3 regions of the Brevibacterium pityocampae genome follow, and region 2 is predicted to be linked to each of the others. Evidence: predicted binding sites of a transcription regulator. Region 2 holds the regulator's gene; each other region holds the start of a gene.
The links. The regulator HspR, encoded in region 2, represses chaperone genes until heat shock. The targets are predictions, from matches to a motif close to AAGTTGAGTCNNNNNGACTCAACTT.

Region 1 (3,271 bases), on a different contig from region 2:
GAACAGGAAGCTGCCGGTCGGCCGGTCCGGGTCGGACACGCCGGCCCGCGAGCGCCGGATCGCATCCGACACCGAGGCGACGGCCGCCTGCTGGCCGATGAGTCGCTGTCCGATGATCTCCTCGGCGCGGAGCAGCTTGTCGCGCTCGCCCTCGAGGAGCCGGCCGGCGGGGATGCCGGTCCAGGCGGCGACCACCTCGGCGATGTCGTCGGCGGTGACCTGGTCGCCGACCATCGGGCGGGCGGTGCCGGTCCCGGACTCCTTCTCCTCCGCCTCGGCGGCGGCGATCTCCTTCTCGACAGCCGGGATCTCGCCGTAGAGCAGGCGCGAGGCGGTCTCCAGGTCGGTGTCGCGGCGGGCGATCTCCGCCTGCGAGCGGAGGTCGTCGAGCTTCTGCTTGAGCTCGCCCACCCGGTTGAGCCCGGCACGCTGGGTCTCCCAGGTGGCATTGAGCCCGGCGAGCTCCTCCTGCTTGTTCGCGAGGTCCTCGCGGAGCACCGCGAGCCGTTCGACGGAGGCCGCGTCGCTCTCGTGCGAGAGCGCCATCTCCTCCATCTTGAGCCGGTCGACGGCGCGGGTGAGCTCATCGATCTCGATCGGCGCGGAGTCGATCTCCATCCGCAGGCGGGAGGCCGCCTCGTCGACGAGGTCGATCGCCTTGTCCGGCAGCTGCCGGCCGGCGATGTACCGGTTGGACAGCGCAGCGGCGGCGACGAGCGCGGAATCCGCGATCGTCACCTTGTGGTGCGCCTCGTAGCGCTCCTTGAGGCCGCGGAGGATCGCGATCGAGTCCTCGACGCTCGGCTCGCCGACGAACACCTGCTGGAACCGCCGCTCGAGCGCGGGGTCCTTCTCGATGTTCTCGCGGTACTCGTCGAGCGTGGTCGCGCCGACGAGCCGCAGCTCACCGCGGGCGAGCATCGGCTTGAGCATGTTGCCCGCATCCATCGCGGAATCGCCGGTCGCACCGGCGCCGACGACGGTGTGGATCTCGTCGATGAACGTCACGACCTGGCCGTCGGAGCCCTTGATCTCCTCGAGCACGGCCTTGAGGCGCTCCTCGAACTCGCCGCGGTACTTCGCACCGGCGACCATGCCCGCCATGTCGAGGCTGATGAGCGTCTTGTTGCGGAGCGATTCGGGAACGTCGCCGGCGACGATGCGCTGGGCGAGGCCCTCGACGACGGCGGTCTTGCCGACGCCGGGCTCGCCGATGAGCACCGGGTTGTTCTTGGTCCGGCGCGACAGCACCTGGACCACCCGGCGGATCTCCGAGTCGCGGCCGATCACCGGGTCGAGCTTGCCCTCACGGGCAGCCGCGGTGAGGTCGACGCCGTACTTCTCGAGCGCCTGGAAGGTGTCCTCCGGGTTCTCGCTCGTGACCTTGCGCCCGCCGCGCACCTCGGGCAGGGCGGCGAGCAGTCCGTCGCGGGAGACGCCGTTGCGGACGAGCAGCCTGCCGGCCTCCCCGGTGTCCGCGGCAGCGGCGATGAGGAGGTGCTCGGTGGAGACGTACTGGTCGCCGAGCGCGGACATCTCCTTCTCCGCGTTGTTGACGAGCTGGAGGCCGGCACGGGACAGGCTCGGCTGCGCCTGGTTGGTGCCGGAGATGCTCGGGAGCGTGGCGAGCAGCGTCTTCGCCTCGCTCTGCACGGCCAGGGCATCGGCGCCGAGGTGCTCGAGGAGGGCGGAGGCGATGCTGTCCGGCTGGGACAGCAGGGCGAACAGGATGTGGGCGGGCTCGACCTGGGAGTTGCCCCGTTCGACGGCGTCCTTGACCGCCGCCGACAGGGCCTCCTGTGACTTCGTGGTGAACTGGGATTCCATGGGTGTTCCTTTCGAATTCTGGCTTCTCAAAGGTCAACAGCACCAGAGTTGAGTCTATTCCACTCAAGGTGGCTTCCCTCAAGTCCGATCTCGCTGTGCGGGTCCGCCTCTCCTCCGGATTTCACCGGCGCGCACGCGCAGGTCAAAGGCTCAGCGCGGCGCGGCCGCGGCGGCCACCGCGATGAGCGCGGCGGCGGCCGGGGGCGGCTGCGGGCCGCGCCACACCGCGCGGATCTCCCGGGTGAGGTCGAGACCGGTCACGGGGATCGCGATGAGGTCGCCGCGCTGCAGGGGCCCGGCGATGACGAGCTCGCTGAGCACCGCCGGATCCGCTCCGGCGGACACACTGGCGAGCACTGCCGCGTTGCTCCCGGATTCGAGCGCCGGCGGCACCGGCCGGTAGGGGGCGAGCGCCTCGTCGAGGGTGACCCGGGTGCCGGAGCCGGGCTCGCGCACGACGAGCGGCGTCGCGGCGAGCTCCTCCGGCGCCAGCCCGTGTCGCCGGGCCGCCCAAGGGTGCCCGGGCGCCACGACGACGACCAGCCGGTCGCGCGCCACGGTGCGCGTGCGCAGCGTCGGGTGCAGGTGCGGGGTCTCGACGAACCCGAGGTCGCAGTCGCCGGCGGCGACGAGGTCGAACACGTGCGAGGAGTTGTGCACCCGCAGGCGCACCTCGGCATCGGGGATCTCGCGCCGGAGCTCGGCGAGCCATCCGGGCACGAGGTGCTCCGCGACGGTCATGCTCGCAGCCACGTCGAGGTGAGCGGTGTGCTGTGCGGCGAGCGCCTCGGCGACGGAGCTGAACTCACGGGCGGCGTCGAGCACGCGCCGGGCCCAGTCGACGACGACCGCACCCTCCTCGCTCACCCGTGAACCGGACGGGTGGCGGACGAGCAGGTCGACGCCGAGCTGCTTCTCGAGCGCCCGCATCGCGCGGCTCGCGTTCGGCTGGGCCATCCCGACGGCGCGCGCCCCGGCGCCCAGTCCCCCGCGTTCGCTCACGGCGGTGAGGAGCTCGAGGACGGCGAGGTCGGGCCAGCGGGCAGTCATATCACTATGATATGTCCGGATGCGGGATCGGGGTCTACCGGCGCTCCGGCGCGGGGCGCAGGCTGGAACGCATGCCCTCCGACCCGACGACGCTCCCGCGCAGCAGCGCTCGCATCGCGCGACTGCGGGAACTCGCACCGGGTGCGGGGCTCGCCGCCCTCGGCGCCGCGGCGGCCGTCGGCATCGGTGCGCTCCTTCCCACCGTGAGCGCCCTGCTCGTCGCGATCGTCCTCGGCATGCTCGTCCGCAACCTCGCGACCCTGCCGCCGCGCGTCGAGCCCGGCCTGAACTTCGCCGCCAAGCACGTGCTCCGCGCGGGCATCGTGCTGCTCGGCCTGCAGCTCGTCCTCGGCGACATCCTGGGCCTGGGCACCGGGGTCGTCCTCACCGTCGT
Region 2 (3,271 bases):
AGCAGGGCACCCGCGGCAACCCGCTGGCCGCCGGCGTGATCGCGCTCGGCGCCGGCTGGCTCATCGGCTCGCTGATCCCTGCCTCGCAGAAGGAGCAGCAGCTCGCCGGTCAGGCGAAGGACGCCGCTCAGCCGCTCGTCCAGGAGGCCCAGAGCGTCGCCAAGGACATGGGGCAGAACCTGCAGGAGCCGGCGAAGGAGGCTGCGGAGAGCGTGAAGTCGCAGGCCCAGTCCGGCGCCGAGCGCGTGAAGTCCGACGCCCAGTCCGAGGCCGACCACCTCAAGACCGAGGCCCAGTCCTCCGGTCAGACGGTCAAGGAGACCCGCGAGTGACCCTCGCCCTCCGATGAACCATCGCAGCGCCCGCGGAAGCCCCGAGCTCCCGCGGGCGCTGTGCTGTCCGGGCACTCCAGCCCGGGCACCGGCGGCATTCTCGCCCGAAGTGGATGCCGCACCGTCGCCCGGGCGCGCCTGACCTCCCCCGCCGTCGCCCAGGCGAACTAGAGTGACCACCATGGACATCGACACGAATGCGCTCGAGCGCGACCTCGGCTTCCGGCTGCTCGGCGAGACCTTCTACCTCCAGGCCCTCGATCAGCTTTCCGTCAACGGCCTCGATGAGCCGTCCCTCGTCCCCGATTGGACGCGCAAGCATGTGGCCCTCCACGTGCTCTACAACGCCGAGGGCTTCCTCCGGCTGCTCGAATGGGCGAAGACGGGCGTGCAGAATCCGATGTACCCCTCCCGGGAATGGCGCGACCAGCAGATCGCCGACGGGGTGGCGCACACCTCGGGCGCGGACACGATCACGCTCGCGCATGAGGTGGCCGACGACCTCACCGCCGAGCTCGACTCGATGTCCGACGACGACTGGGGATCACAGGTGGTGTCCGGGCGCGGTGCGGACATCCTCGCCGCGGAGATCCCCTGGCTGCGGGCCCGCGAGGTGTGGATGCACAGCCTCGACCTGGGGATCGGCATGACTGCCCGGGATTTCCCGGCCGAGGTCGTCGACCGGCTGCTCGATGACGTCGATACGGCCTGGGGTGCCCGCGACGAGCCCGTGCACTACCGGGTCCGGCTCACCGACCGCGACGACCGCTCGGAGCGGGTGATCCGCCACGGCACCGAGGGCAGCACGCCCGCCGAGCCGATCGAGGTCACCGGCGAAGCCGCCGAGGTGCTGTCCTACCTCACCGGCCGCGGCTGGCCGGCCTCGGTGTCCGGGGACACGGACAAGGGCGGCACCGGCAGCACCACGCCGCAGGACCTCCCGGCGCCCCCGAACTGGCTCTGAGCCGCCGGCGCGGCATGTGTGCCCGGGAGTGTGGGACCTTCGACGGAGTGTGGGGCCATCAACGGCACCACTCTCGTCCGAAGGTCCCACAGTTGCGCGGGGTGCCGGCGGTGGGTGCCGGTGACGGGCGTATCCGGATCCGGTGGAGCCGGGCGCGCCGCTTGCGCTGCGCCTCAGCCGGAGCGGCGGCGGTAGAGCGTGAGCTCACCGCTGCGCCGTCCGCCGGCGCGCGCGGTCGCTCCGGGTGCCAGCGCCCCGGCGATCCGGAGCTCGGGCCGGGTGCCGTGGACGATCGAGACGACGTCACCCGCGGCGCCGGCGGCGAACACGCGGCCGCCGCCGCTGCGCATCACCTTCTCGAGGCGCTGGGCGAGGGTCCGGGTATGCGCCCCGAGCGTCTCGACCTCGCGCTGCAGCTCGAGTATCCGCTTGATCCCGGCGAGGTTGATTCCCTCCTCCTGGGAGAGGCGCTGGATGAGCTGGAGCCGGGAGATGTCGGCGGCGGAGTAGCGCCGGCCGCGGCCGGCGGTGCGCTGGGGCACCACGAGCCCGAGCCGGTCGTACTGCCGCAGGGTCTGCGGGTGCATCCCGGCGAGCTCCGCGGCCACCGAGATCACGTAGACTGCGGCGTCCTTGTCGATCTGCATCGTGCTCTCCACCTCCTTCGCTCGGTCGTCGCTCTACTTGCTGTGGTCTCCTGCGCTGCGCCCCGATACTCAGGGCTCCCTGTCATCGTCCGGCCGCGGGAATCGAGTCCGGCCCGGATCCAGCCGGTGCGCGCTCAGCTCGCCTTCGCCCGGGCGTACAGCTCGGCACGCGGGTCCTCACCCTCGGTCGCCTTCCGGTAGGCTTCGACGGCCTTTCTGGCGTCCGGGCTGAGGTTCCGCGGCACGGCGACCTCGATGGTGACGAGCAGGTCACCGGTGTGATTCTTGCCCTCGATGCCCTTGCCGCGGATCCGCAGCACGCGACCCGACGGAGTGCCGGCGGGCACCTTCATCCGCACGGGCATGCCGGACAGGGTAGGCACCTCGACCTCGGCGCCGAGCGCTGCCTCGTCGAAGCTCACCGGCAGCTCCATCCTCAGGTTGTCGCCGTCGCGGCTGAACACCGGGTGCTTCTCGACGTTGATGGTGAGCACGACGTCGCCGTTCTCCCCGCCGTTGGGGCTCGGCTTGCCCTTGCCCTTGACGCGGATCTTCTGGCCGTCCTTGACGCCCACCGGGGTGCGCACGCTCAGCGGCTTGCCCGAGGGCATCGTGAGCTTGACGGTGGCACCCTTCGCCGCTTCGGTGAAGGACAGCGAGGTGCTCGCCTTGATGTCCCCGCCCTTCTGCGGGCCGGTGGAGAACCCTCCGCCGTAGGGGCTGCCGCCGTAGGGCTGACCGCCGAACAGGTCCGACAGGTCGGGCGGCACGTCACCGTAGCCGCCGTAAGGGCTGCCGCCGCCGCGCGTGGTGTAGCGCGGGTACTGGCTCCTGCCCGCGCCGGTGTTGAACAGGCCGGAGAAGATGTCCTCGAACCCGCCGCCGGATCCGCCCGCACCGGTTCCGCCGCCGGAGCCGGCGGAGAAGCGGGCGCCGCGGCCCATGGCGCGGACCTGGTCGTACTGCTCGCGGGTCTCCTTGTCGGAGAGCACCTGATTGGCCTGGCTGATCTGCTTGAACTTCTCCTCGGCGGCCTTGTCGCCGGGATTCGTGTCCGGGTGGTACTTGCGGGCCAGCTTGCGGTAGGCCTTCTTGATCTCCGCGTCCGTGGCGTCCTTGGAGACGCCGAGGGTTGTGTAGTAGTCCTTGTCGAACCATTCGTTCTGAGGTCCCGTATTCACCTGGCACCTCCTTCCTGTGAGCTCACGCTCGCATCGATCTGCTGATTCTCATGTGTCATGTGTGCTGCTGTCTTCCTCACGTGCCGAGCGGCAGGCGGTCGGATGGGCGCGTCCTGCTCGCCGGGCCCGTGCCCGAGGCGCCCCGCC
Region 3 (3,271 bases), on a different contig from region 2:
TCAGGTCCTCGTCGAGCTGCGGACCGCGGGCATCAACCGCCGCGACGCGCTCATCCGTGGCGGGATCGGCCCCGGCTACCGACCGCACCTGCCGGTGATCCTCGGCTCCGACGGCGCCGGCATCCGCCGTGACACGGGGGAGGAGGTCATCATCCTGCCGTCCCTGCGCTGGGGCGACGACGACGCCTGCCCCGGACCGGATTACGCGGTGCTCGGCGGCGGGCCCGACGGCGGCACCTACGCGGAGCTCATCGCGGTCGACGAGGCCTGCCTGTTCCCCAAACCGCGCCACCTCGCCTGGGCGGAGGCCGGCGCGCTGTCGCTGTCCGGCCTCACCGCATACCGGGCGCTGTTCACCGTCGGGCGGCTGCGGCGCGGCCAGACCCTCGTCATCCTCGGCGCCGGGTCGGGCGTGTCGCTCATCGCCCTCCAGCTCGCCGTCAAGGCCGGCGCGCGCGTCGCGGTGACGTCCTCGAGCGAGGACAAGCTCCGGCTCGCCGAGGAGATGGGCGCTGCGGTCGGCGTCGACTACACCGTCCCGGACTGGGAGCTGCGGCTGCGCGACGAGATCGGAGAGGCCGACCTCGTCCTCGACTCGGTGGGATCGACGCTCCAGGAGTCCGTGCTGCTGCTGCGGCGCGGGGGAGCGGTGCTGTCGATGGGCGGGACCGGTGACAGCGGCATCGTCTCCGACTTCGACATCCGTACCCTCTACCTCCAGCACAAGCGGATCCTCGGCACCGCGATGGGGTCCCCGCGGGACTTCGCCGGGTTCCTCGAGATGGTGTCCGACGGGGACATCGATCCCGTCATCGACTCCGTCTACCCGCTCGACGAGGTCGCCGAGGCGCACTCCCAGCTCGACTCGAACCTCCGCTTCGGCAAGATCGTGCTCTCGATGGAGTGAGGCGCCGGCCGACGCCCGGACATGGAAGAACCGGCCGGGACATCGCGTGATGCGATGTCCCGGCCGGTTCCGCTGTCACCGGGGCGAGGGACGCCCCGAGGATCCTCAGACCGAGGTGCCGGTGCCCGAGGTGCCGGAGTCGGTGCCGGTCGAGGTGCCCAGGTCCGTGGTGACCGTGGTGCTGCGGTCGGTGCCCTGGTTGTGGGCGACCGAGATCTTGCGCGGCCGCGCCTCCTCCGCGACCGGGATCGTCAGCAGGAGCACACCGTCGGTGTAGTCCGCCGAGATCTGGTCGAGGGCGATCCGGTTGCCCAGGGTGAGCTGACGGGCGAAGGTCCCGGTGGGACGCTCACGGGTGAGCCACTTGATGTCCTGGGTGCTCGTGTTCGCGGTGCGCTCGGCGCGCACGGTCAGCGTGCGGTCCTGCACGTCGACATCGATGCTCGCCGGGTCGACGCCGGGCATGTCGATGCGGGCGACGAACACCTCGCCCTCACGGTAGAGGTCCATCGGCAGCGCGGCGGTGTTGGGGGTGCGGGTGACCTCGGAGAAGAAGCGGTCGAGATCGCGGATCGGATCGAACTTGGTGGCCATGTGCATGTCCTTTCAGATGTGCGGTGAAGCCTTACATTGAGTCGAACACACTCAAGTCCGAGATCATTCCCGAGAACCGCCGACTCCGCGCCCGCAGGTTCTGCAGCACGGCCGATCTCCTAGAGTGAGGTCCATGGGATTCGCCGACATCGTCACCGCGCTCGTGCCGGTGGCGGCTCTCATCGCCCTGGGCTTCGGATTGCGGCGCACCCCGCTGTTCTCCTCCGCGGAATTCTGGGCGGGCGCGGAGAAGCTCGCCTACTTCGCCCTCCTGCCGACCCTGCTGTTCCGCAACGTCGCCACCGTCGACATCGCCGCCTTCGACCTCGGCCCGCTCGCACTCGGCCTCGTGCTGCCGACGCTCGGCGCAGCGGGCGTCCTGTGCCTGGTCCACCGGCTCGTCGCGGCCGACGCCCCGGCGTTCACCTCGGTGTTCCAGGGCGGCATCCGCTTCAACACCTACATCGGCCTGTCCCTGTCCGCGGCGCTGTTCGCCGACACCGGGCTCGCGCTCGCGGCGATCATCGGCGCGATCCTCGTCCCCCTCGTCAACGTCCTGTCCTCGCTCGCCTTCGAGCTCTTCCTCGTCGACAAGCACTCGTGGCTCTCGCTCCTGCGCACGGTGGTCCTCAATCCGCTCGTGCTCGGCTGCGCGCTCGGGATCGTCGTCAACCTGCTCCCCGTCGAACTGCCCGGGCTCGCGCTCGAGGTGCTCGACCCGCTGTCGGCCGCGGCCCTGCCGGTCGGCCTGCTGTGCGTCGGCGCGGGGATGCGTGCGATCTCGATCGGCGAGCACGGGGTCGGCCTGGTCGTCGCCGCCGCGGTCAAGCTCCTCGTCCTGCCGGCGGTGACCGTCGCCGCGCTCCTCGCCTTCGGCGTCACCGGCGAGGCGGCTCGCGTGGGCCTCGTGTTCCAGGCGATCGCGACCGCGCCGAGCGCGTACGTCATGGCCCGGCAGCTCGGCGGGAACGCCCGGCTCATGGCCGCCCTCATCGCCGTGCAGACGCTTCTGTCGATGGTCACCCTGCCGCTCGTCCTCGGCCTCGGGTTCCGGCTCCTCGGCTGAGTCCGCGGATCCCGCTAGACTGCGAAGTGCCCCGCCGACGGCACCCGCCCCGTTCGGCGATCCCCGCCCGAAGGCATCGATCGCATGCACACGCCCGAACCCCGCCGGGGCCCGGCCGGCCCGGCTCCTGCGGCCGGTCCCGCGCCGCACACGCCGCACCGCGGACCGGGTCCGCGCGCTCTCGCCCCCGACCTCGCCCGCGGGGTCATGCTCCTGTTCATCGCGATCGCCAATGTGTCGTGGTTCCTCTACGGCGGCGACGAACACCCCGCGGTCGTGCACCCGACCGACGGCACCGTGCTCGACCGGGCGCTCTCCACACTCGCGATCCTCTTCGTCGACGCCCGCGTCTATCCGATGTTCGCCTTCCTGTTCGGCTACGGGATGGTGCAGTTCGCGACCTCGCGCGCGGCGCGCGGGATCCCCGAGCCGGTGGTCCGGCGGATGCTCGCACGGCGCCACTGGTGGATGATCGCCTTCGGGTTCGTCCACGCCGCACTCCTGTTCGCCGGTGACATCCTCGGCGCCTACGGACTCGCCGGCCTCATCCTCGCTGCGCTGTTCTTCCGACGCGCCGACCGGACCCTGAAGATCCTCGTCTGGGTGGTCGTCGCGATGCTCGCCGTCAGCGCGCTCTTCAGCCTGTTCGGCGCGGTGATGGTCTCGTGGGTGCTGCCGCAGGCCACCGGCATGTCCGCCGAGGA

Region 1: the regulator HspR is predicted to act here: its motif matches at 1,873-1,897, upstream of clpB (ATP-dependent chaperone ClpB).
Region 3: the regulator HspR is predicted to act here: its motif matches at 1,535-1,559, upstream of ABD883_RS06945 (Hsp20/alpha crystallin family protein).

Annotation. Positions count from the first base shown of each region.
Region 1 covers NZ_BAABGL010000002.1:330,227-333,497, reverse strand. Annotated here, with positions in the region: gene clpB (ATP-dependent chaperone ClpB) at 1-1,827, opposite strand, end outside; gene ABD883_RS01835 (LysR family transcriptional regulator) at 1,978-2,877, opposite strand; gene ABD883_RS01830 (YeiH family protein) at 2,949-3,271, shown strand, end outside.
Region 2 covers NZ_BAABGL010000004.1:205,864-209,134, forward strand. Annotated here, with positions in the region: gene ABD883_RS05110 (DUF3618 domain-containing protein) at 1-332, shown strand, start outside; gene ABD883_RS05115 (maleylpyruvate isomerase family mycothiol-dependent enzyme) at 514-1,296, shown strand; gene ABD883_RS05120 (heat shock protein transcriptional repressor HspR) at 1,470-1,943, opposite strand; gene ABD883_RS05125 (DnaJ C-terminal domain-containing protein) at 2,078-3,124, opposite strand.
Region 3 covers NZ_BAABGL010000006.1:184,413-187,683, forward strand. Annotated here, with positions in the region: gene ABD883_RS06940 (quinone oxidoreductase family protein) at 1-907, shown strand, start outside; gene ABD883_RS06945 (Hsp20/alpha crystallin family protein) at 1,013-1,501, opposite strand; gene ABD883_RS06950 (AEC family transporter) at 1,635-2,567, shown strand; gene ABD883_RS06955 (DUF418 domain-containing protein) at 2,652-3,271, shown strand, end outside.